DNA from 3 places in the Enterobacter sp. PL_is514 genome. Region 2 is predicted to be linked to each of the others. Evidence: predicted binding sites of a transcription regulator. Region 2 holds the regulator's gene; each other region holds the start of a gene.

Region 1 (9,724 bases), on a different contig from region 2:
GTGTGTGCCGTTGTTCCGTGTCAGTGGAGGCGCATTATAGGGAGTAATTCCGAACCTGCAAGGATAAAGTGAAATTTATTTACTGACTGCTCACTTTCCAGGCAAAACCGACTCCAGACCTCAATTTTCGCCTGGTTTTTAAACAAAAACGAGCCGCAAGCGGCTCGTTTTTGCGTTTTGTGACTTACTGCACTGCCACAATGCGATCGTCGTTGGCTTCCAGACGAATAACTTTGCCTGGAATCAACTCTCCGGAGAGGATCTGCTGCGCCAGTGGGTTTTCGATCTGCTGCTGGATAGCACGTTTCAATGGACGCGCACCGTAAACCGGATCGTAACCATTCTCGCTCAGCAGCTTCAGCGCCTCGTCGGAGATGTGAATTTCATACCCACGCTCTTCCAGACGTTTGTACAGACGCTGCAGCTGGATCTGCGCAATCGACGCAATGTGTTTCTCACCCAGAGGATGGAATACCACCACTTCATCAATACGGTTGATGAACTCAGGACGGAAGTTATGGCTCACCACACCGAGCACCAAATCCTTCATATGGCTGTAGTCCAGTTCACCGAAACGCTCCTGAATCAAATCAGAACCCAGGTTCGAGGTCATGATGACAACCGTATTACGGAAGTCGACCGTTCTCCCCTGCCCGTCGGTCAGACGCCCATCATCCAGCACCTGCAACAGGATGTTGAACACATCCGGGTGTGCTTTTTCCACTTCATCCAGCAGGATGACGGAATAAGGACGACGGCGAACCGCTTCCGTCAGGTAACCGCCTTCTTCATAACCGACATATCCCGGAGGCGCACCGACCAGACGTGAGACGGAGTGTTTCTCCATAAACTCGGACATGTCGATACGCACCATCGCGTCGTCGCTGTCGAACATAAAGTTAGCCAGCGCTTTACACAGCTCGGTTTTACCGACACCGGTCGGCCCCAGGAACAGGAACGAACCGATAGGACGATTAGGATCGGAAAGCCCCGCACGGCTACGGCGAATAGCGTTCGATACCGCCTCAACCGCTTCGTTTTGACCAATCACACGATTGTGGAGATCGTTCTCCATGCGCAGCAGTTTTTCACGCTCGCCTTCCAGCATGCGCGCCACCGGAATACCGGTCCAGCGAGCAAGCACTTCCGCGATTTCTGCATCCGTCACCTTATTACGTAACAGACGCATCGTTTTCCCTTCTGACTGCGTCGCTATCTCAAGCTGTTTTTCCAGCTCAGGAATTTTGCCGTACTGCAGTTCAGACATCCGCGCCAAATCGCCGACACGGCGAGCCTGCTCAATGGCAATTTTTGCCTGTTCGAGTTCAGCTTTGATGGTCTGCGTGCCAGAAAGGGATGCTTTCTCGGCTTTCCACTCTTCTTCCAGCTCAGAATACTGGCGCTCTTTATCGTCCAGTTCTTCATTGAGCATATCGAGGCGTTTCTTACTGGCTTCATCAGACTCTTTCTTCAGCGCCTGCTGTTCCAGCTTGAGCTGAATGATGCGTCGGTCAAGCCGGTCCAGCTCTTCCGGCTTCGAGTCAATTTGCATACGAATGCTCGACGCCGCTTCATCAATCAGGTCGATCGCTTTATCCGGCAGCTGACGGTCAGCAATATAACGATGCGAAAGCGTCGCCGCCGCAACGATGGCCGGGTCAGTGATCTGCACGTGGTGGTGCAGTTCATAGCGCTCTTTCAGACCACGCAGGATCGCGATGGTATCTTCAACGCTTGGTTCAGCAACAAACACTTTCTGGAAACGACGCTCAAGAGCAGCATCTTTCTCAATGTACTGACGATACTCATCCAGCGTAGTGGCACCGACGCAGTGAAGCTCACCGCGCGCCAGCGCAGGTTTCAGCATATTCCCGGCATCCATCGCGCCGTCTGCTTTACCCGCGCCGACCATGGTGTGCAGTTCATCGATAAACAGAATGACGTTGCCTTCCTGCTTCGCCAGGTCGTTAAGCACGCCTTTCAGGCGCTCTTCGAACTCGCCGCGGTATTTCGCACCGGCCACCAGCGCGCCCATGTCCAACGCCAGCACGCGGCGGCCCTTCAGGCCTTCCGGCACTTCACCGTTGACGATACGCTGCGCCAGCCCTTCAACAATGGCGGTTTTACCGACACCCGGTTCACCAATCAGCACCGGGTTGTTCTTGGTACGACGCTGCAGTACCTGAATGGTACGGCGGATTTCTTCATCACGGCCGATAACCGGGTCAAGTTTGCCCTGTTCAGCACGCTCGGTCAGATCGACCGTAAATTTCTTCAAAGCCTGACGTTGGTCTTCGGCTCCCTGATCGTTCACGCTTTCACCTCCGCGCATTTTCTCAATCGCCTGAGTCACATTGGCGGTGGTCGCACCGGCAGATTTCAGCAGGTCGGTCAAGGTACCGCGTGATTCAAGCGCCGCCAGAACAAATAGCTCTGACGAAATAAAGTTGTCCCCACGTTTTTGCGCCAGCTTGTCGCAAAGGTTCAGCACGCGCACCAGATCCTGCGACGGCTGAACGTCGCCGCCGGTCCCTTCGACCTGCGGCAAACGGCTCAGCGCCTGATCGATAGCGGTGCGTAACTGGCCAGCATTAATGCCAGCGGACGTTAATAAAGGACGTACCGATCCCCCTTCCTGATTCAGCAAGGCGCTCATTAAATGAAGAGGTTCGATAAATTGGTTGTCGTGCCCCAGTGCGAGGGACTGGGCATCGGCGAGAGCAAGCTGGAATTTATTAGTAAGACGATCCAGACGCATAACTCCTCCCATAACAGGTCAAATTTGCTACTGGAGATTAAATGAGGTCATCCCTCAATTATTCAAGGTTAATGACCTGAATTATGTGAAAAGAAAACGGCACGTACCGGATCGTCTTGATTCTTTAGGTTATATCAGCCAAATAAAACTTGCCATACGACCAGTGGTCTTGTCGCGGCGATAAGAGAAAAAATCACCCTTTTCGGTGAATGTGCAGCGATCGCCGCCGGAGATCTGCGTTACGCCCACGTTATTCAAACGCTGACGCGCAAGCTGGTAAATATCGGCCAGATATTTATCTCCAGAAGGCAGGAAGGCGTCCACCGCTTGCGGATCTTTATCCATAAAGGCGTCGCGGACCTCTGGGCCCACTTCAAAAGCGCGAGGACCAATGGCCGGGCCAAGCCAGGCCATAATATTGGCGGGCTCATCCTTAAAACAGGCGACGGTTTCTTCCAGCACGCCTTCACACAGTCCACGCCAGCCCGCGTGTGCTGCAGCCACCTCGGTACCTGCACGGTTGCAGAACAGCACTGGCAGACAATCGGCGGTCATTACGGCACAAACGGTTCCCGGAGTATTGCTGTAAGAGGCATCAGCGCGTTTAGAAGCATAGGGTTCTCCCGTCAACTTCAGCACCGCCTTGCCGTGAACCTGTTCCAGCCAGACTGGCTTCGACGGCAAGTTCCCCGCAGCAAACAGACGCCTGCGGTTCTCTTCCACGTGTTCCAGGTTGTCACCACAGTGCGCACCGAGGTTCAATGACTCCCACGCGCCCTGGCTAACACCGCCAGTGCGGGTTGAACTGCAGGCAGCCACGCCAGCAGGCAATGGCCACTCCGGGACAATCAGTTTGGTCATAACCAGTCCACTTGATCCTTATGTTCTTCGAAATCAGCACGCATGGCGTCAATAAGATCCACCATATCCTGAGGGATAGGCGCATGCCACTCCATCTGAATGCCGGTGATAGGATGGTAAAGACGCAGCATCGTCGCGTGCAGCGCCTGACGATCGAATTTACGCAATACGCTGATGAACTCATCCGATGCGCCTTTAGGCGGACGCGGACGGCCACCGTAGACCTGATCGCCCACCAGCGGATGGGTAATGTGGGCCATATGCACACGGATCTGGTGAGTACGCCCGGTTTCCAGACGCAGACGCAGGCGCGTATGAATACGGAAGTGTTCCATAATGCGATAGTGCGTCACCGCCGGTTTACCCATCGGATGCACCGACATATGGGTACGCTTGGTTGGGTGACGGCTGATAGGCTCCTCCACCGTTCCGCCAGAGGTCATATGCCCAATGGCTACCGCTTCATACTCACGGGTGATTTCGCGCAGCTGCAGCGACTCCACCAGACGTGTCTGAGCAGGAACGGTCTTCGCCACCACCATCAAACCCGTGGTGTCTTTATCCAGACGGTGCACGATGCCCGCGCGCGGGACATCCGCGATCGGTGGATAGTAATGGAGAAGTGCGTTAAGTACCGTACCGTCAGGGTTCCCCGCGCCCGGATGAACAACCAGGTCGCGCGGCTTGTTGATCACCAGAATGTCATCATCTTCATAGACGATGTCCAGTGGGATATCCTGCGGCTCGAAGCGGATTTCCTCTTCGATTTCAGCATTGATGGCGACAGCTTCCCCACCTAACACTTTCTCTTTTGGTTTGTCCCAGATCTTGCCGTTTACCAGCACGCGCTGGTCAAGGATCCATTCTTTTATGCGTGAACGCGAATAATCAGGGAACAATTCGGCCAAAGCCTGATCTAAGCGTTGACCGAGCTGATTTTCGGAGACTGTTGCGGTGAGTTCTACTCGTTGTGCCATAAACTGCTTCTTCGTTTAACGTTGGGTTTTACGGCTTTGCCGTTTAATATAGTGTGCTATTGTAGCTGGTCTTAATCGGGAGCAGGAACAGAGTTTCTCCCGGACAAACATTTGAGGAAAGTCAAAACGTCATGACGCGCATGAAATATCTGGTGGCAGCGGCCACGTTGAGCCTGGCTTTGGTGGGCTGCTCCGGTTCAAATGAACAGGTCCCTGACAATCCGCCGAATGAAATCTATGCGACTGCACAACAAAAGTTGCAGGACGGTAACTGGAAACAGGCGATAACGCAACTGGAAGCGTTGGATAATCGCTATCCATTTGGTCCGTATTCGCAGCAGGTACAGTTAGATCTCATCTACGCATACTATAAAAATGCCGATCTGCCGTTGGCTCAGGCAACCATCGATCGTTTCATGCGTCTGAACCCGACTCATCCTAACATCGACTACGTGATGTACATGCGCGGTCTTACCAACATGGCGCTGGACGACAGTGCGCTGCAGGGCTTCTTCGGCGTGGATCGTTCCGACCGTGACCCGCAGCATGCGCGTGATGCCTTCAATGACTTCTCCAAACTGGTGCGCGGCTATCCGAACAGTCAGTACGTGACCGACGCCACCAAGCGTCTGGTGTTCCTGAAAGATCGTCTGGCGAAATATGAATACTCCGTGGCGGAATACTATACCCGCCGTGGCGCATGGGTTGCCGTGGTTAACCGCGTAGAAGGTATGCTGCGAGATTATCCGGATACTCAGGCAACGCGCGACGGCCTGAAGCTGATGGAAAATGCTTACCGTCAGATGCAGATGACCGCTCAGGCTGAAAAAGTGGCGAAAATCATCGCCGCGAACAGCAGCAACACCTGATTTTGCCTCAATGCAAAACGGCAGCCCGAAGGCTGCCGTTTTTTTATTCGTTTCTGAGCGTCGCTGAAGCGCGTTAGCCTCAACACATCCTGTCAACTATGGCCCCAATTTATGCCTTCTACAAGGTAAATCTCACCTCTTCCTGCCCTGCCTCACAAAAAAGATTCCCTGACAAAAACCGACAAAATAACGTGATCTAAATCACACATTTTGACATTAGGTCGGGTATGCTGGAATCACCAAGACGGAAAGACAAGAGGTAAAATTTATGACAATGAACATTACCAGTAAACAAATGGAAATTACTCCGGCAATTCGCCAGCACGTCGCAGACCGTCTCGCCAAACTGGATAAATGGCAAACACATTTGATTAATCCACATATCATCCTGTCCAAGGAGCCGCAGGGTTTCATCGCTGACGCAACTATCAATACTCCAAACGGCCATCTGGTCGCCAGCGCAAAACACGAGGATATGTACACCGCTATTAACGATTTGATCAACAAGCTGGAACGGCAGCTCAATAAAGTGCAACACAAAGGTGAAGCTCGTCGCGCCGCAACATCGGTGAAAGACGCCAGCTTCGCGGAAGAAGTTGAAGAAGAGTAATCCTTTAAATTGAGTGTACCGCCAACGCGCCTTCGGGCGCGTTTTTTGTTTTTTATTGACAGGGTGAAAACAGTACGGGTACTTTAACGGTATCACTCACAGGATGACTTTATGAAACTTACGCCGTTCTTCTTCGCATTCTTTTTTACCTTCCCCTGAACGGGAGGCGTTTCGTCGTGTGATAAAGAATGCGAAGACGAACAACAAGGCCTCCCACACCGGGGGGCCTTTTTTATTGATAACGATAAAATGAGACAGGCAACACTATGACACCGGAAAACCCGTTACTGGATCTGCGCGTAAAAATCAGTGCGCTGGATGAGAAACTGCTGGCGCTGCTGGCCGAACGCCGTACTCTTGCCGTTGAAGTGGGCAAAGCCAAACTGGACTCCCATCGCCCGGTTCGTGATATCGACCGCGAGCGGGATCTGCTGGAGCGTCTGATCCAGCTCGGTAAAGCGCATCACCTCGATGCCCACTACATTACCCGGTTGTTCCAGCTCATCATCGAAGATTCCGTTCTCACCCAGCAAGCGCTACTCCAGCAGCATCTCAATAAAACCAATCCACACTCTGCGCGTATCGCCTTCCTCGGGCCCAAGGGCTCCTATTCTCACCTGGCCGCACGTCAGTATGCCGCACGCCATTTCGAAGAGTTTATTGAGAGCGGCTGTGCGAAGTTTGCCGACATTTTTAACCAGGTCGAAACCGGCCAGGCGGATTACGCCGTGGTGCCGATTGAAAACACCAGCTCCGGCGCCATCAACGACGTCTACGACTTGCTGCAGCACACCAGCCTGTCGCTGGTCGGCGAGCTGACGATTCCTATCGATCACTGCGTGCTGGTCTCCGGCTCAACGGACCTGAACACGATCAAAACGGTCTACAGCCACCCGCAGCCGTTCCAGCAGTGCAGCCAGTTCCTGAACCGCTATCCGAACTGGAAAATTGAGTACACCGAGAGCACCTCGGCGGCGATGGAAAAAGTGGCGCAGGCGAACTCCCCCACCGTCGCGGCGCTCGGCAGCGAAGCGGGCGGCGCGCTGTATGGTTTACAGGTGCTGGAACGCAACCTGGCAAACCAGACACAAAACATTACCCGCTTCGTGGTGCTGGCCCGCAAGGCAATCAATGTGTCTGACCAGGTACCGGCTAAAACCACGCTGCTGATGGCCACCGGCCAGCAGGCCGGTGCGCTGGTTGAAGCCCTGCTGGTACTGCGTAATCACAACCTGATCATGACGAAGCTGGAATCACGTCCGATCCACGGTAACCCGTGGGAAGAGATGTTCTACCTCGATATCCAGGCCAACCTGGAATCTGCGTCCATGCAGAAAGCCCTGCGCGAGCTGGGCGAGATCACACGTTCCATGAAGGTGCTGGGCTGCTACCCGAGCGAAAACGTCGTCCCGGTCGATCCGAGCTAACGTTCGATAAAGCGGCTTTTCTTCATCCCTGCCACGTTAACCGGCAGGGTGAAGATGGCGCCGGAGAGCGGATACTTCGCCACCTCTTCTGCATCCATATTTTCCCGCGTGGTGGTAATAAACAGCGTTTTCATGTCATCGCCGCCAAAGCAGACCATCGTCGGGCAACGTACCGGCATGCGGTATTCTTCCAGTTGCTCCCCTTGCGGTGAAAAACGCGCAATACGCCAGCCGTCAAATAGCGCGCTCCAGTAGCAGCCTTCCACGTCCATCGCCGCGCCGTCCGGAATCCCTTCGCCCTCTTTAAACTGACGAAACACCTCACGCCTGCCGGGTTCGCCCTGCTCATCAAGCGGGGTACGGTAAATCACACCGTTTGGCGTGTCTGAGGTAAACATCCACTGCTTGTCCGGGCTAAACGCTAAGCCGTTATGCCCGTGGATATCGCACTGGATCACCTTCGGCGTCAGGTCGTTGTCGATGCGCATCAGCAGGGCGCCGTTGTAATCTCCCGGCCCCCAGAACGTGCCCGCATAGAACCGGCCCTGATGGTCGGTACCCCCATCGTTAAAACGCGCCAGCTGCGGGTTAGAGGGGTTGTCGCACACCTTGCGCTGCAGAAGGCCATGCTTATCGGCAAGCCAGATGCCATTGCGCATGGCGACGATAAACCCGCCGCGCTCGCGCAGCGCGAAACAGCCCACCTCCTCGTGGAAAGAAAGCACGGTGTGTTCCGCCGTCGGCAGATGGTAGCGGTGGATCTCCCCTTCAAGAATATCGGCCCAGTAGAGCGCGCGCTCTTCTACGCTCCACGTCGGGCATTCAGGCAAATGCCCGGTGTAATTCAACAGCAGCTGCGGTTCGGCCATGACAGTTCCCCAAAATGAAAAAAGCCAGCAATGCTGGCTTTCAGTATATACATCATCGCATTACTGGCGACTGTCATTTGCCTGGCGCAACAGCGTCCGGCTCTCACTCTGGAAGCGCTGCGCGTAATCGCCAAACCAGTGCTCGACCTTGCGGAAGCTGTCGATAAACGCCTGCTTGTCTCCGTGCTCCAGCAGCGTAATGGCTTCCCCAAAGCGCTGATAGTAGCGCTTGATCAGCGCCAGGTTGTTCTCGGAGGACATAATAATGTCCGCGTACAGCTGCGGATCCTGCGCGAACAGGCGGCCGACCATCGCCAGCTCCAGACGATAGATCGGTGAAGAGAGTGCCAGCAGCTGTTCAAGCTGCACGTTCTCTTCCGCCAGATGCAGGCCGTAGGCAAACGTCGCAAAGTGGCGCAGCGCCTGAATGAACGCCATGTTCTGATCGTGCTCGACCGCGCTGATGCGGTGCAGTCGCGCACCCCATACCTGAATCTGCTCCAGGAACCACTGATAGGCTTCCGGCTGACGACCATCGCAGTAAACCACCACCTGCTTAGCCAGGCTGCCGCTGTCCGGGCCAAACATTGGGTGCAGGCCCAGTACCGGGCCGGTATGTGCAGCCAGCATGGCCTGCAGCGGACCATTTTTGACAGAGGCCAGATCCACCAGGATGCAATCTTTCGGCAAAGGAGGCAGCTTTTCGATGATCTGCTCCGTCACGTGGATCGGCACGCTGACGATAACCATCCCGGCATCTTTCATGAGTTCCGGTGCCTGCGCCCAGTCCTCTTTTTCCAGAATGCGCACCTGATAGCCAGACAGCGTCAGCATTTTTTCAAACAGACGCCCCATCTGCCCTGCACCGCCGACAATCACCACCGGACGCAGGGACGGGCAGAGAGTTTTAAAGCCCTTGTCGTTTTCGCTGGAATAGGACTCCCGCATCACGCGACGCAGAACATCTTCTATCAGGTCCGGAGAAACGCCCAGCGCCTGCGCCTCTTTACGACGGGAGGCCAGCATGGAGGCCTCGCGCTCCGGGACGTAAATCGGCAGGCCGTATTTGCTTTTCACCTCACCCACTTCGGCAACCAGCGCCATACGGCGCGCCAGCAGATCCAGCAGCGCCTTATCCACTTCATCAATTTGATCGCGCAGTGCGGTCAATTCAGCAACCATAACTAAACCTCTTAAGCCAGACGCGTCGCCAGCTGGCCGTTCAAATCTTTGTGGATCTCACGCAGCAGCGCATCGGTAGTCTCCCAGCTGATGCAGGCATCCGTCACGGAGACGCCGTGCTTCATGGCACTGCGCGGTTGTTCAGATGACTGATTGCCTTCATGAATATTG
Region 2 (9,724 bases):
CATCACCGGCACAAAGCTGTACCCCAGTCCCCCTGAAATCACGGCCCCACCGGCCGCCGCACCGAGCGCGTTGCCCAGGTTGAAGGCGCCGATGTTGACCGACGATGAGAGGCCCGGCGCTTCATGCGCGACGCGCATCACGCGCATCTGCAGCGGCGGCACCACGGCAAAGGTGGCGGCTCCCCAGACGACCATTGCGATCGCGGCCCCAAACTCATTACGCGCCAGCCACGGAATGGCAATCATGATGGCAATCAGCAGGGTTAAGAAGCCCTTCAGCGTGCCGCTCACGGAACGGTCGGCAAATTTCCCGCCGAGATAGTTGCCGATCGAGAAGCCCACGCCTATCAGTACCAGCATCGCGGTCACAAAGAGAGGCGTTGCGTGGGTGATGTCATGCAATACCGGTGAAATATAGGTGTAGAGGGTAAACATCGCCCCTGCCCCCAGCACGGTGGTGAGCAGCGCGGAGAGGACCTGCGGGCGCACCAGCACCGACAGCTCTCTGCGCACGTCAGGACGTTCACCCGCGCTGCCTTTCGGCAGGGAGAAGAACAGCGCCACCATCGCGACCACGCCCAGCCCGGCCGTTGCCAGGAAGGACATCCGCCAGCCGATCGCTTCCCCCAGCCAGGTTGCCGCAGGCACCCCGCCGATGTTGGCAATCGTTAGCCCCATAAACATGGTTGCTACGGCGCTGGCCTGCTTATGTTTTGGCACCACGCTGGCAGCCACGACCGATCCCAGCCCGAAGAACGCGCCGTGGTTAAGGCTGGTCAGAATACGAGACAGCATCAGCGTGGTGTAGTCCGGCGAAATGGCCGAAAGCACGTTACCCAGGGTGAAAATCGCCATCAGGAAAATCAGCGCATTGCGGCGCGCGCGGTGCGAAAGGAGAAGCGTCATCAGCGGCGCCCCCACCATCACGCCGATAGCATAGGCGCTGATTAACATCCCTGCCGCAGGGATCGAGACGTCCACGCCGCGGGCGATGACGGGCAGTAACCCCATCGGGGAGAATTCAGTGGTGCCAATCCCAAAAGCGCCAATCGCCAGGGCCAGCAGGGGAAAATTGATTTTCATGCGTCAACTCCGGATGCCGTGTCATGTGGTGACACAGAACAAAGAAGCGGAAAGCATGACATCAATCACAAAAAATGAGAAGTTAACAAAATGGCAAAAGATTTTTGCCAGAGAAGTAACAATCGGGTCGATCGGGAGGGAGAAGGCTCTCCCTCCGCGTAAATCAGTGCAGCGCAGCCGTCAGACCGGCCGCGACAATCAGAGCCAGCACAATAACGGTGGTGAACAGCGAAAACTTCAGATCGGAACTCATCAATTTTTCTCCTTTTAATCCCCCCACGAAAAGTGAGCCTGCTCATTTTTGCATAATTTACGTCAAAAATCTTCCTGGATTTAGGCTGATAAACACTTTACCTCTTCCCCTTTTCATCAAGATAGGACAAAATTCCACGCTAAATTTATTAGCGTACCGGCCATTGACCCCCTCCTGACGTCCCGTGTCGTTTTCCCGGCGTGCCGCAATTCAAGATTGCGTGATAAGGGTGAGAGAAGGCAAACGTTTACCTTCAAGTTTTTCAGGAGTTTAGGATATGGTCTGGAGTGACATTTAATGGCAACAATTAAAGACGTAGCAAAACGCGCAAACGTTTCCACTACAACCGTATCACATGTAATTAACAAAACCCGCTTCGTGGCGGAAGAGACGCGCAACGCCGTCTGGGCAGCGATCAAAGAGCTGCACTATTCGCCAAGTGCGGTTGCGCGCAGCCTCAAGGTTAATCACACCAAATCCATTGGATTGCTGGCCACCAGCAGTGAAGCGGCCTATTTTGCCGAGATCATTGAAGCGGTAGAGAAGAACTGCTTCCAGAAAGGCTATACCCTGATTCTGGGCAACGCATGGAACAGCATAGAAAAACAGCGTGCCTACCTGTCGATGATGGCGCAAAAGCGCGTTGATGGCCTGCTGGTAATGTGTTCCGAGTACCCGGAATCCGTACTGTCGATGCTCGAAGAGTATCGCCATATTCCCATGGTGGTCATGGACTGGGGCGAAGCGCGCGCGGATTTCACTGATTCCGTTATCGATAATGCCTTTGAAGGCGGCTATATGGCCGGTCGTTATCTGATCGAACGCGGTCACCGCGAGATTGGCGTGATCCCCGGTCCGCTGGAGCGCAACACCGGCGCGGGCCGTCTGGCCGGTTTTATGAAAGCGATGGAAGAAGCGCTGATCAACGTGCCGGAAAACTGGATTGTGCAGGGCGACTTTGAGCCGGAGTCGGGCTACCGCGCAATGCAGCAGATCGTCTCCCAGCCACACCGTCCGACCGCCGTTTTCTGCGGGGGTGACATCATGGCTATGGGCGCGCTCTGCGCTGCCGACGAGCTGGGTCTGCGCGTACCGCAGGATATTTCCGTGATCGGGTATGACAACGTGCGTAACGCGCGTTTCTTCACGCCAGCGTTGACCACCATTCACCAGCCGAAAGATTCGCTGGGCGAAACGGCCTTCAATATGCTGATGGACAGGATCGTCAACAAACGTGAAGAGTCGCAGTCCATTGAAGTTCACCCGCGTCTTATCGAACGCCGTTCCGTTGCGGACGGTCCGTTCCGCGACTACCGTCGTTAATCGCTTTACGGGGCCAGCTATGCTGGCTCCCGTAACCATTCCCGGTTTAGCGTTTCGCTGTCTCCCAGATAATCCAGCAGCCAGGCCATCGCAGGCGAGACATCACTTTGCTGCCAGGTCAGGCAGCAGGCCGCATCCGGGAACGGATTCTCCAGCGTCAGCTCAACCCACTCTCCGGTATCGATGCGCGGACGCGCGAAATGAACGGGCACCATCGCGACGCACAGTCCGGCGCTGAGGCACGTCGCCGACGATTCCCAGTCAGGGGCCACCACCCGCCGCTGGTTGTCCAGAAGCCAGGTGATACGCTTCGGCAATGAACGGGAGGTATCCTCCAGCACCAGCGACGGCCAGTTGCGCAGCGTATCATCGCTGAGCGGCCCCTCCATCACCGCCAGCGGATGATCGCTTGCCACCACGCACTTCCAGCTCAGCATGCCCATATCGCGAAAGGCGTAACGTCCCCCGACCGGGATCGCCTGCGTGGCCCCGATTGCCATCTCTGCCCTGCCGTCCGCCAGCGCATCCCAGACGCCGTTGAACACCTCCTGCGAGACCCGCAGCTCGACATCTGAAAAATGACGATAGAAATCGACGATCATCTGCCGGGTACGTTCCGGCTTAACGATGTTATCCACCGCGATGGAAAGATGCCCCCGCCAGCCGTTAGCGATCTGCTGACACTGTTCGCGGGTGATCTGCATTTTTTTGATAACAGAACGCCCTTCCTTCAAAAACCACGCCCCTGCGGGCGTTAATTCCACATCACGATGGCGCCGCTCAAACAGCGGAACCGCCAGCCACTCCTCCAGCTGACGCACCGTGTAGCTGATGGCCGAAGGGACGCGGTGCAGCTCCTGCGCTGCACCGCTAAAGCTGCCGTTACGTGCAACAGCATCGACCACTTCAAGAGAATAATCTGACCACATTTTCTGCCTGCAAAAAATTTGAATGCACCCGCCAAATATTAGCGTTTCACAAGCCGCTTTGCACTCCCTACACTCTCCGCCAACGTACACCTGCCTCCTCAGGAGAATAAGAGAATGCAACCCAGGAAAGGATTTTTAGTCTGGCTCGGCGGCTTAAGCGTGCTGGGCTTTTTGGCCACCGACATGTACCTGCCCGCGTTTGCCGCGATGCAGGAAGACCTGCAAACCCCTGCGGCGGCCATCAGCGCCAGCCTGAGCCTGTTCCTTGCCGGTTTCGCTTTCGCGCAGCTGCTGTGGGGACCGCTCTCGGATCGCTTTGGTCGTAAACCGGTACTGCTGCTGGGTCTGGCCATTTTTGCCGTGGGCTGCCTGGGGATGCTGTGGGTGCGCGATGCCACCTGGCTGCTGGTGCTGCGCTTTATTCAGGCCGTGGGCGTCTGTGCTGCGGCGGTGACCTGGCAGGCGCTGGTGACCGACTACTATCCGGCTAACCGCACAAACCGTATTTTCGCCACCATTATGCCGCTGGTGGGTCTTTCCCCTGCCCTGGCTCCGCTGCTGGGCAGCTGGATCCTCGCGCACTTTGACTGGCAGGCCATTTTTGCCACGCTGTTTGCCATCACGCTGGTACTGATGCTGCCGGCGTTTGCCCTTAAGCCCGCGCATAAAAAAGAGGCGCATGCGGATGCGAAGCCGATTACCTTCACCTCCCTGCTGAGCGCCAAAGCGTATCGCGGCAATGTCCTGATTTACGCCGCCTGTTCGGCCAGCTTCTTCGCGTGGCTTACCGGCTCGCCGTTCATTCTGCACGATATGGGCTACAGCCCGGCGGCCATCGGTTTGAGCTATGTTCCGCAGACTATCGCCTTCCTGGTGGGCGGGTACGGCTGTCGCGCGGCGCTGCAAAAATGGGAAGGTCAGCAAATGCTGCCATGGCTGCTGGTGCTGTATGCGCTGAGCGTCATCGGCACCTGGGCCGTCGGGTTTATTCCGGGCGCGGGCCTGGCTGAAATTTTGATCCCCTTCTGCGTGATGGCCGTGGCGAACGGGGCGATTTACCCGATTGTTGTAGCCCAAGCGTTGCGTCCGTTCCCGCAGGCGACAGGCCGCGCCGCCGCGCTGCAAAATACCCTGCAGCTGGGTCTGTGCTTCCTGGCAAGTCTGGTGGTCTCGGCGCTGATTGCGACGCCACTGTTAACCACCACCAGCGTGATGCTGGTCACCGTTGCGCTGGCGGTGACGGGCTATCGCATGCAGGCCTCCGCGCAGCGTGAGCAGGATAGCGGCGCTCAGGTGGAAACCTCGCATGCCTGATTGCGCCAGAAATCATGTTACATTTCAGTGATTAGGTTGCTAACAATTTTCTATTGAATCACCAAATTTTGAGGCCTATACTAAATTTGGTTCGATTAAATACGATAAATATTAAGTGTTAACGGGAGCCGGAGCGCTCCCGTTTTACCATGGAAGGCATTTCGGCAAGGGTTATCTCCCTTCCTCTGTTCTACGTCGGATATTAGCCTCGCGGTATTTACCGTGAGATTTCTCACAAACCAAAAAAAGCGTCTACGCTGTTTGAAGGTTCTGATCACATCAGGGTGATGGAGAAGCTATGAGTTCATCGTGTATAGAAGAAGTCAGCGTTCCGGACGATAACTGGTCCCGGATCGTCAGTGAACTGTTAGGTCGAGCAGGCATCACTATCAATGGATCATCGCCATCCGATCCTCAGGTTAAACATCCCGACTTTTTTAAACGCGTATTGCGGGAGGGATCGTTAGGCCTGGGAGAAAGCTATATGGACGGCTGGTGGGAGTGCGAACGTCTGGATACCTTTTTTGCCAGCGTGCTGCGTGCCGGTCTGGAAAACCAACTCCCGCGCAATCTGAAAGACACCCTGCGCGTCGCCTCTGCCCGACTGTTCAATCTGCAAAGTAAAAAACGCGCGTGGATCGTCGGCAAAGAGCATTACGATCTCGGCAATGACCTGTTCAGCCGCATGCTGGACCCGTTCATGCAGTACTCCTGCGCCTACTGGAAAGACGCGTCGACGCTTGAGGAAGCGCAGCAGGCAAAGCTGCGTCTGATTAGCGAGAAGCTGCAGCTACAGCCCGGCATGCGCGTGCTGGATATCGGCTGCGGCTGGGGTGGGCTGGCGTATTTTATGGCGAAGCACTATGGCGTCAGCGTAGTGGGCGTCACGATTTCAGCGGAACAGCAAAAAATGGCGCGAGAGCGCTGTCAGGGTCTTGATGTGGATATCCGGCTGCAGGACTACCGTGACCTGAACGAGCAGTTCGACCGGATCGTTTCCGTCGGCATGTTCGAGCACGTGGGGCCAAAAAACTACGATACCTACTTTGAGGTGGTGGATCGTAATCTGAAACCGGACGGGCTCTTCCTGCTGCACACCATCGGCTCTAAGCGGACCGACAATAACGTTGACCCGTGGATCAATAAATACATCTTTCCGAATGGCTGTTTACCGTCCGTTCGCCAGATCGCCAACGCCAGTGAATCCCATTTCGTGATGGAAGACTGGCATAACTTTGGCGCGGACTACGACACCACCTTAATGGCGTGGCATGAACGTTTCCAGAAAGCCTGGCCCGAGATTGCGGACAACTATTCAGAACGATTCAAACGGATGTTTAGCTATTATCTGAATGCCTGCGCGGGGGCGTTTCGCGCACGGGATATTCAGCTCTGGCAGGTGGTATTCAGCCGGGGGATTGAACACGGACTGCGTGTCGCACGCTAAAAAATAACCCCGGATATCCGGGGTTATTTTTTATTCTTCTTCAGTGGTCTTTATTATTGCGGCTTCTTTTGCTGCCAGCACGCGCTCAACAGTATCCACCACCGCCTGGGTTTGCGGATCGATTTCGATATTCACGCGATGCCCCAGTTTTTTGGCACCCAGCGTGGTGCGCTGCAGCGTTTCAGGAATTAAATGCACGCAAAAACGCGTTGGCGTCACTTCCCCCACCGTCAGGCTAATCCCGTCAATGCCAATAAATCCTTTATAGAGGATGTATTTCATTAATGACGGATCCTGCATTTTAAACCAGATTTGACGGTTATTTTCCGAGGTCACGATTTTTACCACTTCAGCGGTGGTCATGATGTGGCCGGACATCAGGTGGCCGCCAATCTCATCGCTGAACTTCGCCGCGCGTTCAACGTTGACGGTATCGCCCACCGCCAGCTCGCCCAGGTTGGTGATGCGCAGCGTCTCTTTCATTAAATCAAAGCTAATCTGGTTGCCGTTAATTTCGGTCACGGTCAGACAGCAGCCGTTATGCGCAATCGACGCACCGGTTTCAATGCCCTCAAGCATATATTCCGGCAGCTCAACAACATGAGTACGGAAATTAGGTTTTTCATCAATGGACACCACTTTGGCGGTGCCCTGCACAATACCAGTAAACATGCTTACAACTCCTGTTTTTTCCGGACGGTGGTGACACCGTTTAATCCCACCACAATAACAGTTGGAAAAACAGGTTGCCAGCGGAGCGCATTTTCTGGCGATTTTTTCACTAGATAAATAGCTAAAGCCCGCTACAATAGCTGGCACCCCCCTGCATTTTCTTCTCGCTGCCCGTTTCGGCGGCTTTTTTAGTCTCTCAAATAACAACAAAATAAAGGTGTTCACGTGCAGAAGTACATGAATGAAGCGCGCCAGTTATTGGCACTGGCTATACCAGTGATCATCGCGCAAGTGGCCCAGACCGCAATGGGATTTGTGGATACGGTAATGGCAGGTGGCTACAGCGCCACCGATATGGCGGCCGTGGCTATCGGTACGTCAATCTGGCTTCCGGCCATCCTGTTCGGCCACGGTCTGCTGCTCGCGCTCACGCCTGTTATCGCTCAGCTCAATGGCTCGGGTCGTCGCGAGCGCATTGCCCATCAGGTCCGTCAGGGGTTCTGGCTGGCAGGGTTTGTCTCCGTGCTGATCATGGTCGTGCTCTGGAACGCGGGCCATATCATCCGCGCTATGCATAACATTGACCCGGCCCTGGCGGATAAAGCCGTGGGCTATCTGCGTGCCCTGCTTTGGGGTGCGCCCGGCTACCTCTTTTTCCAGGTAGCGCGTAACCAGTGTGAAGGCCTGGCGAAAACCAAGCCCGGGATGGTGATGGGTTTTATCGGGCTGCTGGTCAACATCCCGGTTAACTATATCTTTATCTACGGTCATTTCGGGATGCCGGAACTGGGCGGCGTCGGCTGCGGCGTGGCGACAGCAGCCGTTTACTGGGTGATGTTCTTCTCGATGCTTACCTTCGTGAAGCACGCCCGCTCCATGCGCGACATTCGCAACGAGAACAGATTCAGCACGCCGGACTGGAGCATCATGACGCGTCTGGTGCAGTTAGGGTTACCGATTGCCCTTGCGCTGTTCTTTGAGGTGACCCTGTTTGCCGTGGTTGCCCTGCTGGTCTCCCCGCTGGGCATTGTGAACGTGGCCGGGCACCAGATTGCGCTGAACTTCAGCTCCCTGATGTTCGTCCTGCCAATGTCGCTGGCCGCGGCAGTGACGATTCGCGTGGGCTTCCGCCTGGGACAAGGTTCGACGCTCGATGCGCAAACCGCCGCGCGGACCGGACTGGGCGTCGGCGTCTGCATGGCCATTTGCACAGCGCTTTTCACCGTGGCGCTTCGCGAGCAGATTGCCCTGCTATATAACGACAATCCGGAAGTCGTTACGCTGGCATCGCACCTGATGCTGCTGGCTGCGATTTACCAGATTTCGGACTCCATCCAGGTGATTGGCAGCGGCGTGCTGCGCGGTTATAAAGACACGCGCTCCATTTTCTTTATCACTTTCATCGCCTACTGGGTGCTGGGTCTGCCGTGTGGTTATATTCTGGCCCTGACCGACCTTGTGGTTGACCGCATGGGACCGGCGGGGTTCTGGATGGGCTTTATCATCGGCCTGACGTCGGCGGCGATTATGATGATGATGCGCATGCGCTTCCTGCAGCGCCAGCCATCAACGATCATTTTGCAACGCGCTGCCCGTTAAATACGCAGTAGCCGCCACCCGGCGGCTACTTTCTCTTCACTTTGCGCGGTAATACAGCAATCGCGTGAAATCAGAGAGAAAATTGCATTTTCCCTCTTGCCACCTCGGTGCTGTGCCGCTAATATTCGTCCCCGTTGTCACCGACAACACGTTGCGTTCATAGCTCAGTTGGTTAGAGCACCACCTTGACATGGTGGGGGTCGTTGGTTCGAGTCCAATTGAACGCACCATTCTGCGTCCGTAGCTCAGTTGGTTAGAGCACCACCTTGACATGGTGGGGGTCGGTGGTTCGAGTCCACTCGGACGCACCATTTCAGTCCTGAAATGGTGCAAGTTCTCCTCTGATAGCCTGAATTTTCCTAATCCTTCATTTTCATTACTGTTCTCCTGCTACGCTTTTCTCATGGAAAAAAGAGAGGACAACCGTCGATGAAGAAAATCGCCATTATCGGTTCCGGCCCAACAGGGATTTATACCTTTTACGCCCTTCTTAAAAACCCGCAGCCGCTTTCGGTCTCCGTCTTTGAACAAAGTGATGAAGCGGGCGTGGGTATGCCCTATAACGACGACGATAACTCTCGTCTGATGCTGGCAAATATCGCAAGTATTGAAATCCCGCCCATTTTTATGACCTACCTCGACTGGCTCAAGGGCCAGAGCGAAGCCCATCTGGCACACTTTAAGATTGATAAAGCCCGCCTGCATGACCGACAGTTCCTGCCCCGGCTCCTGCTGGGTGAGTATTTCCGCGACAGCTTTCGGTCCATCGTAAAAGAGGCGGAAAAACGGGGATTTCAGGTTGATGTCCATGAATCCGCCCAGGTCACTGATATCGTGTCCTCGAAAGAAGGCGTTACGCTTTCCGTCAACGGCAGCGCCTTTCCTGAACGCTTCGACCTTGCGGTTATCGCCACCGGCCACGTCTGGCCAGAGGAGGATGAAGCCACGCGCACGTTCTTCCCCAGCCCGTGGTCCGGTCTGATGGACGCCAGTATTCCGCCCTGTCGCGTCGGTATTATGGGGACATCGTTAAGCGGTCTCGACGCGGCCATGGCGGTCGTAATGCAGCACGGTGCGTTTCGCGATGATAAATTTGTGCTAAAT
Region 3 (9,724 bases), on a different contig from region 2:
CATAGATATAAAGAAATCTTTCACCTAACAATTGTTCACACAAAAATTTAATCATTATGAATCAAGAGCATAAAAATGGATCCTGCCGTCCGGGTGCATGTTATGATGTGACGATGAGGTCAGAATAAGAGTTATGCCATTGTGAGTATGTTCACCCACTCCGCCATTGCCAGTCTCAATAACCTGGAGATGATGGTCTACAACTATGTCATAAAAAATCGTGACAAAGTCATGTACATGACCATCCGCGAGCTGGCGGATGCGGCAGACGTCTCAACCACCACTATCCTGCGCTTTTGCCGCAAGCTTAACTGCGAAGGCTATTCTGAATTCCGCGTGCGCTTTAAGCTTTATCTTGAACAGAACGAGCCCCAGCAGGCGAACTTCGGTGCCAGCGAAATTATCAGCTTTTTTAAAAGCGTGAATAATGAAGAGTTCGACGCGTTATTAGATAGTGCGGTCGATATTATTTTATCGTCGGAACGTATTATATTTGTCGGCGCAGGGACATCGGGCTCGCTTGCAAAATATGGTGCACGTTTCTTTTCTAATATCGGGAAATTCAGCAACCATATTGATGACCCTTATTTCCCGGTCACCAATGATATGGCGAAAAATGCGCTGGCGATCGTGCTCTCCGTCTCGGGCGAGACCGAGGAGATCCTGCGCTTCGCCAGCCAGTTCAGCCTGCATCACTGCAAAGTGCTCTCCATTACCAGCCATGAGCACTCGCGCCTCGCAAAGCTGGCGGACTTTAACCTCTCCTGGCATGTTCCTCAGACGCGTATTGCAGGCGTCTACGACATCACCACGCAAATTCCCGTCATTTATATTCTGGAGTCTCTGGGACGTAAACTGGCGAAGAAACTCACAGAATAAAACACCCTGTTTTTTTGATGTGACAAATCACATTATGCACACCTTGTTATATCGTGACATTTAATTTCGCTCTGCTAGACTCGATGCCAATAAGCCATTTATTGAGAATAGCAGCGATGAAAAAATTGACCTTACCAAAAGATTTTTTATGGGGCGGCGCGGTTGCGGCTCACCAGGTAGAAGGCGGCTGGAACAAAGGCGGTAAAGGGCCAAGCATTTGCGATGTATTGACCGGCGGCGCACACGGCGTACCGCGCGAAATCACGCAGGACGTGGTGCCGGGGAAATATTATCCCAATCATGAGGCGATTGATTTCCACGGCCATTATAAAGAAGACATCAAGCTGTTTGCCGAGATGGGCTTCAAGTGTTTCCGCACCTCTATTGCCTGGACGCGTATCTTCCCGAACGGTGACGAAACGCAGCCAAACGAAGAAGGGCTGAAGTTTTACGACGACATGTTCGATGAGCTGCTGAAGTACAACATTGAACCGGTAATCACCCTCTCCCACTTCGAAATGCCGCTGCACCTGGTGAAGGAGTACGGTAGCTGGACCAACCGTAAAGTGGTCGATTTCTTTGTGCGCTTCGCGGAAGTGGTCTTCGAGCGCTACAAAAACAAGGTCAAATACTGGATGACCTTCAACGAAATCAACAACCAGCGCAACTGGCGCGCGCCGCTGTTCGGTTACTGCTGCTCGGGCGTGGTCTATACCGAACATGACAATCCGGAAGAGACCATGTACCAGGTCCTGCACCATCAGTTTGTGGCCAGCGCCCTGGCGGTGAAAGCCGCGCGCCGCATTAACCCAGAGATGAAAGTCGGCTGCATGCTGGCGATGGTGGCGCTCTATCCGTTCTCCTGCAAACCGGAAGACGTGATGTTCGCCCAGGAATCAATGCGCGAGCGCTACGTCTTTACCGATGTCCAACTGCGCGGCTACTACCCGTCCTACGTGCTGAACGAATGGGAGCGCCGTGGCTTCTCCATTAAAATGGAAGCGGATGACGAGCAGATCCTGCGTGAAGGCACCTGCGACTACCTGGGCTTCAGCTACTACATGACCAACGCGGTGAAGGCGGAAGGCGGTACCGGCGATGCCATTTCCGGTTTCGAAGGCAGCGTACCGAACCCGCACGTGAAGGCCTCCGACTGGGGCTGGCAGATTGACCCGGTAGGCCTGCGCTATTCCCTGTGCGAACTGTACGAGCGTTACCAGAAACCGCTGTTTATCGTGGAAAACGGCTTCGGCGCCTACGATAAAGTCGAAGAGGACGGCAGCATCAACGATGACTATCGTATCGACTACCTGCGTGCCCACGTGGAAGAGATGATCAAAGCCGTGACGCACGATGGCGTGGATCTGATGGGCTGTACGCCATGGGGCTGTATCGACTGCGTATCGTTCACCACCGGCCAGTACAGCAAGCGCTACGGCTTTATCTATGTGAACAAGCACGACGACGGCACGGGCGACATGTCGCGTTCCCGTAAGAAGAGCTTCGAGTGGTATAAAGGCGTGATTGCCAGCAACGGCGAGGCGCTGTGATTTTTTGCCCGGTGGCGCTGCGCTTACCGGGCCTACTACTCGTGTAGGCCGGGTAAGGCGAAGCTGCCACCCGGCTTTTATTTCCCGCCCGCCAGCTCTATAAAACTGCCCGTTACGTACGACGCCTTCTCGCTCAGCAGCCAGACAATCGCCTGGGCGACCTCTTCCGGCTGGCCGCCGCGCTGCATCGGCAGCAATGATTTCACGCGATCCACCCGCCCCGGCTCTCCGCCTGAGGCATGGATATCGGTATAGATCAGACCCGGACGGACGCAGTTAACGCGAATGCCCTGCGCCGCGACCTCAAGCGATAAACCCGTTGTCAGCGAATCCACCGCCCCCTTCGACGCGGCATAATCCACATATTCACCCGGCGCGCCCAGACGTGACGCCGCGGAAGAGACATTCACTATCGCCCCGCCCTTGCCGCCGTGTTTGAAGGACATGCGCTTTACCGCTTCCCGGCAGCAGAGGAAGTAGCCCGTGACGTTGGTCGCCAGGACGCGGTTAATGCGCTCAGCGGAGAGATTCTCGATAGTGGATTGCTCAAACAGAATCCCCGCATTATTCACCAGCGCGGTCAGCGGCTCACCTTCACGATCGAGGCTATTAAACATCGCCAGCACCTGAGCTTCATCGCTGATGTCTGCACGGACGGCAAAGGCTTTACCGCCTGCATCCACAATCTGCCTGATGACGTCCGTCGCGGCGTTAATGTTGTGATGATAGTTCACCGCCACGGTGTAGCCTTCGCGAGCCAGCTGCAGCGCGGTGGCTTTCCCGATGCCGCGGCTGGCGCCGGTGACCAGTGCAATTGCCATTATCTTCTCCCAATAAAAAAGCCGGGTGGCGGCTTCGCCTTACCCGGCCTACGTTACTACAGCAGCAATGTTACTGGTATTCGCTCATCGGCACGCAGGAGCAGAACAGGTTACGGTCGCCGTAGACGTCATCAAGACGCTTCACGGTCGGCCAGTATTTGTTCGCCACGCCTGCCGGGAAGACCGCCAGCTCGCGGGAATAGCCGTGGTTCCACTCTGCCACCATTTCGTGCTGGGTGTGCGGGGCGTTAACCAGCGGGTTATCTTCCAGCGTCCACTCGCCGTCCTGCACGCGGTCGATCTCCATGCGGATGGCCAGCATCGCGTCGATAAAGCGGTCCAGCTCGGCTTTGCTTTCAGATTCCGTTGGCTCCACCATCAGCGTGCCCGCAACCGGGAACGACATGGTTGGCGCGTGGAAGCCGTAGTCGATCAGACGCTTGGCGATATCCAGCTCGCTGATGCCGGTCTGCTCTTTCAGCGGACGAATATCCAGAATGCACTCGTGCGCCACGCGACCGTCGCGGCCGGTATAGAGCACCGGGAAGGCGGACTTCAGGCGAGTCGCAATATAGTTGGCGTTCAGGATCGCCACCTGGCTCGCCTGCTTCAGCCCTTCCGCGCCCATCATGCGGATATACATCCAGCTGATTGGCAGGATAGAGGCGCTACCGAACGGTGCCGCTGAGACCGCGCCCTGACGGGTCAGCATGCCTTCAATCTGCACCACGCTGTGGCCCGGCACAAACGGCGCCAGGTGCGCTTTCACGCCGATAGGCCCCATGCCCGGGCCGCCACCGCCGTGCGGAATGCAGAAGGTTTTGTGCAGGTTCAGGTGCGACACGTCCGCGCCGATAAAGCCCGGCGAGGTAATGCCCACCTGAGCGTTCATGTTTGCGCCGTCGAGGTATACCTGACCGCCGAACTGGTGCACGACTTCACACACTTCACGGATGGTCTCTTCGTACACGCCGTGAGTGGACGGATAGGTCACCATGATGCAGGAAAGCTTGTCGCCCGCCTGCTCGGCTTTCGCACGCAGGTCGGCCAGATCGATGTTGCCGTTCTTATCGCACGCCACCACCACGACTTCCATGCCCGCCATCTGGGCAGAGGCCGGGTTGGTACCGTGGGCGGAGCTTGGGATCAGGCAGATATCGCGGTGACCTTCGTTGCGGCTTTCGTGATAGTGACGAATCGCCAGCAGGCCCGCGTACTCGCCCTGCGCGCCGGAGTTCGGCTGCATGCAGAGCGCGTCATAACCGGTCAGCTTCACCAGCCAGTCAGAAAGCTGGTTGATCATCATGTGATAACCTTCCGCCTGCTCTGGCGGGCAGAACGGGTGCAGTTCGGAGAATTCAGGCCAGGTGATAGGGATCATCTCTGCCGCGGCGTTCAGCTTCATGGTGCAGGAGCCCAGCGGGATCATCGCCTGGTTCAGCGCCAGATCCTTGCGCTCCAGGGAGTGCATATAGCGCATCATCTCGGTTTCGCTGTGATAGCGATTAAAGACCGGATGCGTCAGGATGGCGTCGTTACGCAGCATGCTGTCCTGAATGGAGCGGCTGTCAAGCGCAACTTCTTTGTCGAGCGCATCAATGTCCAGACCGTGCGCGTCACCCAGCAGCACGCTGAACAGGTTCAGGATATCGTCACGGGTGGTGCTTTCATCCAGCGTAATGCCGACGGCGTTGTGGATGTCGCTGCGCAGGTTAATCTCTGCCGCATTCGCACGCGCCAGCACGGCGGCTTTGTCCGCCACGTCCACGCACAGGGTGTCGAAGTAGTGAGCGTGGCGCAGCTTAAGGCCTTTCTGCTGCAGACCGCAGGCCAGAATATCGGCCAGGCGGTGAATGCGGCTGGCAATGCGTTTCAGGCCAGCCGGGCCGTGGAACACGGCGTACAGGCTGGCGATGTTTGCCAGCAGCACCTGTGAGGTACAGATGTTGGAGTTCGCTTTCTCGCGGCGGATATGCTGCTCGCGGGTCTGCATCGCCATGCGCAGCGCGGTGTTACCGGCAGCATCTTTTGAGACGCCGATAATACGGCCAGGCATGGAGCGTTTGAATTCATCTTTCGCGCCGAAGAACGCCGCGTGCGGGCCGCCGTAGCCCATCGGTACGCCGAAGCGTTGTGCGGAGCCGAATACGATATCTGCGCCCTGTTTACCCGGCGCCGTCAGCAGCACCAGCGCCATAAAATCGGCGGCAACGCTGACAACCACTTTGCGGGATTTCAGCTCGGCAATCAGCGCGCCGTAGTCGTGTACTTCACCCGTCGTACCTACCTGCTGCAGCAGCACGCCGAAGACGTCCTGATGATCCAGCACTTTGTCAGCGTCGTCGACGATCACGTCAAAGCCGAAGGTCTCTGCGCGAGTACGCACCACGTCCAGCGTCTGCGGATGCACGTCCGCCGCGACGAAGAAGCGGTTGGCATTTTTCAGCTTGCTCACGCGTTTTGCCATCGCCATCGCTTCGGCGGCGGCGGTGGCTTCATCCAGCAGAGAAGCAGAGGCGATATCCATGCCGGTCAGGTCCAGCGTCACCTGCTGGAAGTTCAGCAGCGCTTCCAGACGGCCCTGGGAAACTTCTGGCTGATACGGGGTGTAAGCGGTGTACCAGCCCGGGTTTTCCAGCATGTTGCGCAGGATAACCGGCGGCAGCTGCACGTTGGTATAGCCCATGCCAATGTAAGACTTATAGCGCTTATTCAGGCCGGCAATAGCCTTCAGCTCCGCCAGCGCGGCGAATTCCGTAGTGGCTTCCCCCACCTGAGGCGGCGTGGCAAGCTGGATGTCTTTTGGCACAATCTGGCCGATCAGTGCGTTTAATGAATCCGCGCCAACCGTCTTCAGCATCTCCTGCTGTTGCTGAGCATCCGGCCCAATGTGACGTTCAATGAAGGCGCCACGGTTTTCAAGCTGGCTTAAAGTCTGTGTCATGAGCGATGGTTCCTGAAACGTGCAATGAATGTGTTTTCTCCCTCTCCCTTAGGGAGAGGGATAATGGCTTACTCGTCTTCTAACAGTGCTTCGTACGCGGTCGCATCCAGCAGCGCGGCAACCTGGGATTCGTCGCTGGCTTTGATCTTGAAGATCCAGCCGCCTTCATAAGGCTCGCTGTTCACCAGCTCTGGCGAATCGCTCAGCGCGTCGTTGACGGCAACGATTTCGCCGCTCACAGGGGCGTAGATGTCAGAGGCCGCTTTTACGGACTCCGCCACGGCGCAGTCGTCGCCCGCGCTAACGGTCGTGCCCACGTCAGGCAGGTCAACAAACACCATGTCGCCCAGCAGCTCTTGCGCGTGCTCGGTGATCCCTACGGTGTAAGTGCCGTCCGCCTCTTTGCGCAGCCACTCGTGTTCTTTGCTGTATTTCAGTTCTGCTGGCACATTGCTCATTGAAGTTCTCCTGATAAAAATGATTAGGCGACCGGCTTACCGGCGCGAACAAAAATCGGTTTGGTTACGTTGACCGGCATTTCACGGTTGCGGATTTGCACCACCGCCGTTTCGCCAATCCCCGCCGGCACGCGTGCCAGTGCAATACTGTAGCCCAGCGTCGGTGAGAAGGTTCCGCTGGTGATCACGCCTTCGCGAGGATTGCCGTCAGCATCGGTAAAGCGCACCGGCAGTTCGCCGCGCAGCACGCCCTTCTCGGTCATCACCAGGCCCACCAGCTGTTCGGTGCCCTTCTCGCGCTGCATCTCCAGCGCTTCACGACCAATAAAGTCACGGTCAGCCGGTTCCCACGCGATGGTCCAGCCCATGTTGGCGGCCAGCGGAGAGACGCCTTCATCCATCTCCTGACCGTAAAGGTTCATCCCCGCTTCCAGACGCAGCGTATCGCGCGCGCCCAGGCCCGCAGGCTTCACGCCCGCTTCCACCAGCGCACGCCAGAAATCAGCGGCCTTCTCGTTTGGCATGGCAATTTCGTAGCCCGCTTCACCGGTGTAGCCGGTGGTGGCGATAAACAGATCGCCCGCCTGCACGCCGAAGAACGGCTTCATGCCAGCGGTGGCTTTACGCTGCTCGTCGTTAAACAGAGAGGCGGCTTTCGCCTGCGCGTTCGGCCCCTGCACGGCGATCAGCGACAGATCGTCACGGACGGTGATGTCGATGGCATAAGGTTCGGCGTGTTGGGTGATCCAGGAGAGGTCTTTTTCGCGGGTGGCGGAGTTTACAACGAGGCGGAAGAAATCTTCAGTGAAGTAATAGACGATAAGGTCATCAATCACGCCGCCCGAGGCATTCAGCATGCCGGTATAGAGCGCTTTACCCGGCGTCTTCAGTTTGGCGACGTCGTTTGCCAGCAGATAACGCAAAAACTCCCGGGTGCGGCTACCGCGCAGATCGACAATCGTCATGTGGGACACGTCGAACATACCGGCATCGGTGCGCACCGCGTGGTGCTCATCAATCTGCGAGCCGTAGTGCAGCGGCATCATCCAGCCATGGAAGTCCACCATGCGGGCGCCGCATAACACGTGTTGTTCGTACAAAGGAGTCTGTTGAGCCATCTTGTCCTCGTTGAAAAATTCACCGTGAAACCCGGTATCGGCACCGCGTTCGGGCACCGACGCAAACGTTCTCTTTTACCTGAACTTACCACCGAAACCGGCGGTTAACCATAAGGCAAAATGGGTCATCACATTAGCTTATGACCAAAAAACGCTAAAAAGCCTACAGAGTTATTCACTGGAAAAATGCGATTAACCCCGCACAAAATCAACAATGATCTAACAGGGTTTAGCACATGGTGATATTTCATGCGGAAAATCGGGCCGAATTTCCGTAACGAGAAAAACGCGACATTAGATTATCTAATGCGAAAAATGACGTGAAATTAGAATATTTCAAACGAGGGAATTTCCCCGGCGCAGAGGCCGGGAAAAGAAAGTGTGACAGGGGTCTAAATTAACGTAGCCAGTCCGGCAGGTCGTTAAGACCCATCGCCTGACGGAGGAGTTGGGGTTTCACGCCCGGAAGGGTGTCAGCAAGCTTGAGTCCGATGTCGCGCAGCAGTTTTTTCGCCGGATTCGCCCCGGCAAACAGCTCGCGGAAGCCCTGCATGCCCGCCAGCATCATCGCCGCACTGTGCTTGCGGCTGCGCTCGTAGCGGCGCAGATAGAGATGCTGCCCGATGTCCTTCCCTTCGCGATGCAGGCGACGCAGCTCCTCGACCAGCTCCGCCGCGTCCATAAAGCCAAGGTTAACGCCCTGCCCGGCCAGCGGATGAATGGTATGCGCCGCATCCCCCACCAGCGCCAGACGGTGCGCGGCAAACTGACGCGCGTAGCGGCCGGTTAACGGGAACACCTGACGCTCGCTTTCAAGCGTGCACAGGCCAAGGCGGTTATCAAAGGCCACGCACAGCGCCTGGTTAAAGGCGTCCGGCGTTGCCTCCTGCATCTGCTGGGCTTTCTCCGGCACCAGGGACCAGACAATCGAGCACAGGTGCGGATCGGCAAGCGGCAGGAACGCCAGTATGCCGTCGTTGTGGAAAATCTGGCGCGCCACGCCGCCGTGCGGCTCTTCGGTGCGGATCGTTGCCACCAGCGCGTGATGACGATAGTCCCAGAAGGTCAGCGGGATATCGGCTTTATTACGCAGCCAGGAGTTGGCACCGTCAGCACCGACCACCAGACGCGCGGTCAGCATGTCGCCGCTCTGCAGGGTGATAAACGCCTCGTTTTCGCCCCACGCCACCTGCTGGATCTGCGCAGGCGCAATCAGGGTCACGTCGCTGCACTGCTGTGCTTTCTGCCACAGCGCGTGGTGGATCACCGCGTTTTCAACAATGTGACCCAGATGGCTATAGCCCATGCTTTCATCATCAAAAGCAATATGACCAAAGCTGTCTTTATCCCACACTTCCATGCCGTGATAGCAGCTGGCGCGCTGCGCCACAATATCTGACCAGACGCCAAGGTGCGTCAGCAATTTCTCGCTGGCGGCATTGATCGCCGAGACGCGGAGTTCCGGCGGGGCATCCGGGGCAACGGGCTGAGGCTGCTTTTGCTCCAGCACCGCCACGCGCAGGCCGCTGCCCTGTAAACCACAGGCCAATGCCAGCCCGACCATACCGCCGCCAACGATGGCAACATCAACATTTTGCACGGTGATAACTCCTTAACGCGCGACCCAACCCAGGGTCCGCTGCGCCAGCACGTCACGTGCCGGAATGAATAGTTCCATCGCCATCAGCCCGAGGTTGCGGCCCGCAACCAGCGGTGCCCAGCGATTGGCAAAAAGATGGACCAGACCATCGGTCACACCGATGGTGGCCTCTTTATCCGCCTGGCGGCGCTTCTGGTAATGGCTCAGCACCGAATACGCCCCGCAGTCTTTTTGCTCACCCCACGCCTGCGAAAGGGTTTCCGCCAGGCTCATGACGTCGCGTAAACCAAGGTTGAACCCTTGCCCCGCGATGGGGTGCAGCGTCTGAGCGGCGTTACCGACAAGCGCCAGACG

The links. Region 2 encodes PurR, which represses purine synthesis genes. Its sites were predicted from a motif close to CANGCAAACGTTTGCNTG; they were not measured.
Region 1: a site for PurR is predicted at 5,619-5,636, ahead of raiA (ribosome-associated translation inhibitor RaiA). Genes of this name have one in related genera too.
Region 3: a site for PurR is predicted at 7,829-7,846, ahead of gcvT (glycine cleavage system aminomethyltransferase GcvT). Genes of this name have one in related genera too.

The regions. Positions count from the first base shown of each region.
Region 1 is NZ_JBVPGN010000026.1:197-9,920, forward strand. Features, by position in the region: gene clpB (ATP-dependent chaperone ClpB) at 185-2,758, opposite strand; gene yfiH (purine nucleoside phosphorylase YfiH) at 2,888-3,619, opposite strand; gene rluD (23S rRNA pseudouridine(1911/1915/1917) synthase RluD) at 3,616-4,596, opposite strand; gene bamD (outer membrane protein assembly factor BamD) at 4,728-5,465, shown strand; gene raiA (ribosome-associated translation inhibitor RaiA) at 5,734-6,075, shown strand; Phe leader region at 6,186-6,311, shown strand; gene pheL (pheA operon leader peptide PheL) at 6,187-6,234, shown strand; gene pheA (bifunctional chorismate mutase/prephenate dehydratase) at 6,342-7,502, shown strand; gene AC0TNG_RS02800 (SMP-30/gluconolactonase/LRE family protein) at 7,499-8,371, opposite strand; gene tyrA (bifunctional chorismate mutase/prephenate dehydrogenase) at 8,432-9,553, opposite strand; gene aroF (3-deoxy-7-phosphoheptulonate synthase AroF) at 9,565-9,724, opposite strand, start outside.
Region 2 is NZ_JBVPGN010000034.1:140,854-150,577, reverse strand. Features, by position in the region: gene AC0TNG_RS16345 (MFS transporter) at 1-1,083, opposite strand, end outside; gene cydH (cytochrome bd-I oxidase subunit CydH) at 1,247-1,336, opposite strand; gene purR (HTH-type transcriptional repressor PurR) at 1,634-2,659, shown strand; gene punR (DNA-binding transcriptional activator PunR) at 2,677-3,588, opposite strand; gene punC (purine nucleoside transporter PunC) at 3,703-4,902, shown strand; gene cfa (cyclopropane fatty acyl phospholipid synthase) at 5,201-6,349, shown strand; gene AC0TNG_RS16315 (riboflavin synthase subunit alpha) at 6,380-7,021, opposite strand; gene mdtK (MdtK family multidrug efflux MATE transporter) at 7,247-8,620, shown strand; tRNA gene AC0TNG_RS16305 (tRNA-Val) at 8,774-8,850, shown strand; tRNA gene AC0TNG_RS16300 (tRNA-Val) at 8,855-8,931, shown strand; gene AC0TNG_RS16295 (FAD-NAD(P)-binding protein) at 9,050-9,724, shown strand, end outside.
Region 3 is NZ_JBVPGN010000027.1:358,238-367,961, reverse strand. Features, by position in the region: gene AC0TNG_RS05930 (MurR/RpiR family transcriptional regulator) at 148-879, shown strand; gene AC0TNG_RS05925 (6-phospho-beta-glucosidase) at 996-2,429, shown strand; gene AC0TNG_RS05920 (SDR family oxidoreductase) at 2,507-3,250, opposite strand; gene gcvP (aminomethyl-transferring glycine dehydrogenase) at 3,321-6,194, opposite strand; gene gcvH (glycine cleavage system protein GcvH) at 6,263-6,652, opposite strand; gene gcvT (glycine cleavage system aminomethyltransferase GcvT) at 6,676-7,770, opposite strand; gene ubiI (FAD-dependent 2-octaprenylphenol hydroxylase) at 8,168-9,370, opposite strand; gene ubiH (2-octaprenyl-6-methoxyphenyl hydroxylase) at 9,383-9,724, opposite strand, start outside.